3 regions of the Mesorhizobium sp. M0019 genome follow, and region 3 is predicted to be linked to each of the others. Evidence: riboswitches for the same ligand, from Rfam matches in the RefSeq annotation. Region 3 holds a riboswitch; each other region holds the start of a gene.

Region 1 (2,194 bases), on a different contig from region 3:
GACAGGTCCTTGTGGACGCCGGGGCAGTGCAGGCACTCGTTGAAATTTTCCCAAAATACCTTCCAGTTGCAGTTTATCACCTTGCGCAGCACATGGCCGCTCAGCAGCGTTTCCAACGGCCAGTTGGCGAGGTTGCCGGATGCCGGATCGAAGGATGTTTCAGCCGAGCCGGCAGCGTCTTCCGCCAGATTGACGAAGACGAAACCGCGCCACACCGAAAGCGCGACCCGGTAGAGCGGATGATCGGCCTTGTCGAAGCCGTCCGGCAGCGATTTCGACGGCACGCGCACCAGATCGCCGTGCAGCGAATAGGACCAGGCATGGTATGGGCAGGTGATGAGCCGCGCCTTCAGCCGTCCTTCGCTCTGCTGGCAAAGCTGCGAGCCGCGATGCCGGCAGGTGTTGTGGAAGGCGCGCAACTCGCCGGTCTCGTCGCGCAGCACGACGACCTCCTGCGTGCCTATGCGGAACGTCCTGAAAGCCAGCGGCTGGGCAAGGTCGGCCTCGCGGCAGACGAGCAGCCAGTTGCGATACCAGATGGCCTCGAGATCGCGCTGATAGGCCGCGATGTCCCAATAGGCTGATGACGGCAGCGTCGGCTCGGCCCGCGTCAGGCCGTTGTAGGGACCGCGCTCATTCGGGCTGGGTTGCATGCCGGCTTCCTCCCCATCCGCCAGCCGACACCCGGCTGCGAAAATTGTCAATCGCGGCGCCGGCCGACCGGGCTTGGCGAGGCGGCGCATTCGCCACACGATCCGGCGGAATTTGGTTTGCCGGGCGCGGCGATTCTGCCTATAGTCGCTGATGTCGTCGGTTCCGTTTGGAACCAAGAGGGAATGCGGTGAGGGCAAGTTGTTTGCCCAATGCCGTGGCTGCCCCCGCAACTGTGTGCGGTAGTCCTCTCCATATGCCACTGAAGGTTCGCCTTCGGGAAGGTGGGGAAGGGCGCTGATCCGCGAGCCAGGAGACCTGCCGGCGACAGGAAACTGACTTCTATGCCCTCGGGTGGAGGGCGAAAGGACAAGACATGAATACCGCTTCCGTTTCGCTCGGCGCTTCCGCCTCCTCGCAGTCGCGTCTCATGCAGCTGGCGCTTGCTGCATTCCTCGGCATTTTCGTCATGGGCTTTGTCGGCTTCTCGCATATCGATGCGGTCCACAATGCCGCGCACGACTATCGCCATTCGATGGGCTTTCCCTGCCACTAACAAGGGGCTGACATCATGACACTGTTTCGCAACGTCGTGTTCATCGCGGCGATCGCAGGGCTTGTGGCCGGCGTGGCTCTCGCCTGCATGCAAGCCTATGCCACGGTGCCGCTCATCCTAAAGGCGGAAGTCTACGAACAGGCCGGCGGCGGCCATGACCATGCCGCGGCACCTGCGACACCGGCTGAAAACGCCGCGGGCATGACGGCTATGAGCAGCGCCGCGCCGGCACCGGCTGAAGCAATGGCTCCGGCGGAAGACGAAGGCTGGGCGCCGGCGGACGGTTTCGAACGCTTCGGCTTCAGCGTCGTTGCCAATATCGTCACCGGCATCGGCTTTGCGCTGGTCCTGGTTGCGGTTTCGGAATTCGCCGGCGGCATCGGCAATTGGCGCCAGGGCCTGTTCTGGGGGCTGGCCGGCTTTGCCGCATTCACGCTGGCGCCGGGCCTCGGCCTGCCGCCGGAACTGCCGGCGATGCCGGCGGCCGACCTTGTCCAACGCCAGATATGGTGGTGGGCAACAGTGGTGGCGACAGCGGCCGGTCTCGGCCTTATCGTCTTCCGCAGATCGCTGCCGCTGGTGGCTCTTGCCGTGGCGTTGATCGTTGCGCCGCATATCGTCGGCGCGCCGCAGCCCGATAGCTTCGAGACGGCGATCCCGGAAGGCCTGCACCACCAGTTCGTGGTGGCGGTGACGCTGACCAATCTGGTGTTCTGGCTGGTGCTCGGCGCGGTCGTCGGCGTGGTGCGCGGACGCTTCACGGGCACGGCGACCAGCCTGCGCGACAGCTTTGCCTGACCGCGCTGCCGGGGCACTGACCCTGGTCATCGGCGGTGCGCGCCCCGGCATGAGCGCGCATGCCGAGAGCCTGGTGACGGTCGGCCCGCCGCCTTGGAGCTATATCGCCACGGCGCAAGCCTATGACGACGAGATGCGCCAGCGCATCGCGCTGCACCGCTCGCGCCGCGGCGCCGGCTGGACGACCAT
Region 2 (2,194 bases), on a different contig from region 3:
AGGCGCGATCTCGACGCGGTCCAAGGGCCAGCCGGCGACGATCGGTTTGATGCGGTCGAGAATGGCGGGCAGGTTCGCACGCCAGACGTTGCGGCCATCGATCAAGCCAAGCGAGAGCACCAGATCCTTCGGTGCGAGCCGACCCACCGTTTCCAGCTGCTCGGGAGCGCGCACGAGATCAATATGCAGCCCGGCCAGGGGCAGAGAAACCGCGGTTTCGAGATTGTCTCCCAGCGGCCCGAAATACGTAGCCAGCATGATTTTCAACTCGGGCGCGGCTTTTGACAGCTGGCCATAGGCGAATTCGAACGCAGCTCGTTCGTTCGGGTTCAGATCGAGGACAAGCGCTGGCTCATCGATCTGCACCCAGTCGGCTCCCGACAGCTTCAGCCTCTGCAGGAGTTGCTCGTAGACGGGCAGCAGCCTCGGCAGGAGCGCGATGGGATCGAAGCCTTCGGCAGGCGATTTCGCCAGCTTGAGGAAGGTGATCGGTCCAAGGATGACTGGGCGTGTGTGAATGCCGAGAGCTTTAGCCTCGAGGAAGTAGTCGACCGGTTTCGTCGACGAGAGGGCGAACGTCTGATTATCGTCGAGTTCCGGCACAATGTAGTGATAGTTGGTGTCAAACCACTTGGTCATTTCCATCGCGGTTACATCAGACCGATGAGCCGCCTGCTGGTGACCAGCGTGTCGACAATCCTCCGTCTGACCCTGGTTGCCCCGCGCCATTGCGAAGTAGATGTCAAGTGGAACCTCGCCGCTATTCCAGCCGTAACGGGATGGAACGGCGCCGACCATGGCTGCGGTGTCGAGCACATGGTCGTAGATCGAGAAGTCGTTCGACGGGATTTTCGACACGCCGCGGTCGTGCTGCTCCTCCCAGCTAGCGGCACGGAGCGCCTTCGCGGTCGTGAGAAGGTCGGCAGCGGACGATTTTCCGGACCAGTAGCTTTCAAGCGCGAATTTCAGTTCTCGCCGACGACCGAAGCGGGGCACGCCGAGCGTTGCTACAGGAATTTGCTGAGAGACAGTCATGCCAGACCCCGATGGTTGGGCGTCGGTGACAAGGAAGGCGCTAGCAGGCCGGCACGAACGCCAGGCTGCAGCGGCCACCGAGACACCCCGCCCGTGGACGTAATTCGCCGTGGCAGGTCTCCTGGCTCGCGGGGTCATAGCCTCTACCCGTCTTCCCAAGGCTATTCGCCTCAGTGACATGAGTGGGGTTGGCTCGCCGCTAACAGTTGCGGGGGCAGCGCCGGCATCGCACCGGCTTCCCTCTTAGCTCCGCTGCGGCAGCGCCGTACGGAGAACCACGACGCGGGAGACAATTACAGCAGTTCGCTTCTTTGTCAACGCCGCATAAAGAAATGTTTATGTCGTTATGTTAAATTTCCGTTGGCATGTTCCAAAGGTCGCCTCGAAAGCGAAAACTGTGGAAGCCTTGAGCGGCCGGTAAATCAAAGCAATGACGCACGGCGCCCTTGTCCAGAGGATAGGAGTTCGTCGGCTGCCGGCAGCAAACATACCGGCAAGCGCCGTGGTGCTGCTTAGCGCATCATGCGAACCACCTCGGCGTCGAACTTCGGCTCCGAGGTTCCGCCCGCTTCGTTGGTGATCTGCTCGCGACCATATTCGGCTCAATGGCGAGGCTGTTGCCCATGTGGAAGCTGTTGGCCGTGATGCCCTCGGTGATATGACACAACGATTTCGGGGGGAGCACACCGAGGCCAGGCGCGCGGCGTGTTGCGAAGTGATCGAGGCCAATGTCTCGAACTGCTTGTTCGCAGCCCACCGGCTCAAGGTAACCCGGCTCAAACCACCGGGCCAGCTCAAGTCCTGTCCAAATGAGGCCTGAGCGGCAAATCGTCGTGCACGCGCACGGTTTGGCGTTCGATCTTGTGATGCGTCTTGGGCGGACAATCGCCACGGTGCAGCGCGCAGAAGCGGTCCCCAATTGGGAAACCGAGGGCGGTGAGGGCAAGCCAGCGCCACAGGCGGAAGGGGACTTGGACCTGTTTGCCCTGCTGGACCACAAGTTCGCGACACAGGGCCTCAAGGAGAAGACCAAGAGTGATTATGCGCGGGACCTCGCCAAATTCATCAAAAGCAGCGGGCAGTCAAAGTTCGGCGCCGACTGACATGGAGATAGCCATCGCGGCGGACCGCCCAGGCGGACCGCAAGCCGGAATACAAC
Region 3 (2,194 bases):
GCTGGCGCATGCAGCGGGCCGAACGCGGCGACCAAATGTACAGCGGACTGGCCAAATGGGGCCGCGAGCACGCCGCCTATATCGAAGACATCTATCGCGAGGTCGCCGAACGAGGCCCGATCGCGGCGTCGGCTTTCGAAGGGCAGAAGGGTTCGGGCGGCTGGTGGGGCTGGAGCCATGCAAAGCACGCCTTCGAATGGCTGTTCTGGGCCGGCCGCATCACCACGGCGCATCGCCGCGGCTTCGAACGGTTCTACGATCTGCCGGAGCGCGTGCTGCCGCCAACAATACTGAGTCTGCCAACGCCCTCCCCCGAAGACGCTCACCGCGAATTGCTGCGCATCTCGGCCCGTGCCCACGGCATCGCCACGGCAGGCGACCTGCGCGACTATTTCCGCCTCTCGCCCGCCGACATCAAGGGCCGCATCGAGGAGCTGGTCGAGGCCGGCGAGCTGTTGCCGGTGAGCGTCGACGGCTGGAACAAAACAGCCTATCTCCACAAGGACGCCCGTTTGCCGCGCAAGATCGAGGCGCGCGCCTTGCTCGCGCCGTTCGATCCCGTCGTCTTCGAACGATCGCGCACCGAGCGGTTGTTCGATTTCCACTACCGCATCGAGATCTACACGCCGGCCGAAAAGCGCCGGTATGGCTATTATGTGCTGCCATTCCTGCTCGGCGACAGCATCGTCGGGCGTGTCGACCTCAGGGCCGACCGCCCGGCCGGCGTATTGCGCGTCCATGCCGCCTATGCGGAGCCCGGCGCCCCGCCACAAACCGCTGCCGAACTCTTCGAGGAATTGAAGCAGATGCAGGGCTGGCTCGGGCTTGAGCGCATCGAGGTGACAGCTGCCGGCGACCTTGGCCAGCCGCTAGCGGATATCGCCGCGTCATAGACGTGCGTTGACACGACTGCCTCCACAAGCCTAAATCCGTTCCAGACGGTCCCCTGCCCGCAACGGCAGGGGCCAAGAGGGAATGCGGTGCGAAATCTCGATTTCAAATCCGCGGCTGTCCCCGCAACTGTAAGCGACGAGCCTCGGCCGAAAACCACTGGGATATTCCCGGGAAGGCGGCACCCAGGCGATGACCCGCGAGCCAGGAGACCTGCCGTCTAGGACATAAGAATCCGATCGCCTGGCGGGTTTTCCGGGCAAGGAGCCTGATTTGGAACGCGACAGCAGTTTTCCGGCTGAGACAGCGGATTTATTGTCCGGCCATGGTGATTCCCCGGCCGGCGTTACCGTCATCGTCTGCTCGTCCTGCCGTGACGAGACCGGTTCGGACGCTCATCCGCGCGCCGGCGAACTGCTCGCAGAGGACACGCGCCGCGCCGCTTCCAGCGAAAACATCAAAATCCGTACCGTCGAATGCCTCGGCAATTGCAAGCGCCGGCTCAGCGCGGCCATGCTGCGCGACGGCTGCTGGAGTTACGTCTTCGGTGATCTGACCACGACCAGCGGCGCCGATCTCGTCACCGGGGCAAAGCTGTTCGCCACCTCGACGGATGGGCTCATTCCATGGCGCGGCCGTCCCGATTGCCTGAAGCGCGGCCTGGTTGCCCGCATCCCTCCCCTTGACCTTTTGAAGGACCTGACATGACCGCTGCCTCCCTTTCGCGCGTTCCCTGCACCGTGGTCACCGGCTTTCTCGGCGCCGGCAAGACGACGTTGATCCGCCATTTGCTCGAAAACGCCAAAGGCAAGCGCCTGGCCATCATCGTCAACGAGTTCGGCGACATCGGCATCGACGGCGAGATCCTGAAGGGCTGCGCCATCGACACCTGCCCCGAGGAAAACATCGTCGAGCTGGCCAATGGTTGCATCTGCTGCACCGTCGCCGATGATTTCGTCCCGGCGCTGGACCAGATCCTGTCGCTGACGCCGAGGGTCGACCACATCCTGATCGAGACATCCGGCCTCGCTTTGCCCAAGCCGCTGGTCCAGGCCTTCCAGTGGCCGTCGGTGAAAAGCCGCGTGACGGTGGACGGCGTCATTGCCGTGGTCGACGGACCGGCGCTGGCTGATGGCCGCGTAGCCAACGACATGGACGCCCTGCAGGCCCAGCGCGCGCAGGACGAGACGCTCGACCATGACGATCCGGTCGAGGAAGTGTTCGAAGACCAGCTCGCCTGCGCCGACCTGATCATCCTGTCGAAGAGCGACCTGATGGACGCAGCCGGCTCGGTCCGTGCCAA

What was found. A riboswitch is a leader RNA that binds a small molecule or an ion and turns the genes downstream of it on or off. The one in region 3 is predicted to bind cobalamin.
Region 1: another riboswitch for cobalamin. It lies ahead of NKK47_RS13145 (CbtB domain-containing protein); the one in region 3 lies ahead of NKK47_RS04335 (DUF1636 family protein).
Region 2: another riboswitch for cobalamin. It lies ahead of metE (5-methyltetrahydropteroyltriglutamate--homocysteine S-methyltransferase); the one in region 3 lies ahead of NKK47_RS04335 (DUF1636 family protein).

Annotation. Positions count from the first base shown of each region.
Region 1 covers NZ_JAMYVK010000014.1:124,923-127,116, reverse strand. Annotated here, with positions in the region: gene NKK47_RS13150 (aromatic ring-hydroxylating oxygenase subunit alpha) at 1-653, opposite strand, end outside; cobalamin riboswitch at 795-991, shown strand; gene NKK47_RS13145 (CbtB domain-containing protein) at 1,028-1,207, shown strand; gene NKK47_RS13140 (CbtA family protein) at 1,223-2,005, shown strand; gene cobU (bifunctional adenosylcobinamide kinase/adenosylcobinamide-phosphate guanylyltransferase) at 1,998-2,194, shown strand, end outside.
Region 2 covers NZ_JAMYVK010000027.1:53,524-55,717, reverse strand. Annotated here, with positions in the region: gene metE (5-methyltetrahydropteroyltriglutamate--homocysteine S-methyltransferase) at 1-1,035, opposite strand, end outside; cobalamin riboswitch at 1,130-1,330, opposite strand; gene NKK47_RS19830 (hypothetical protein) at 1,884-2,138, shown strand.
Region 3 covers NZ_JAMYVK010000003.1:177,584-179,777, reverse strand. Annotated here, with positions in the region: gene NKK47_RS04340 (winged helix-turn-helix domain-containing protein) at 1-893, shown strand, start outside; cobalamin riboswitch at 923-1,126, shown strand; gene NKK47_RS04335 (DUF1636 family protein) at 1,165-1,599, shown strand; gene cobW (cobalamin biosynthesis protein CobW) at 1,596-2,194, shown strand, end outside.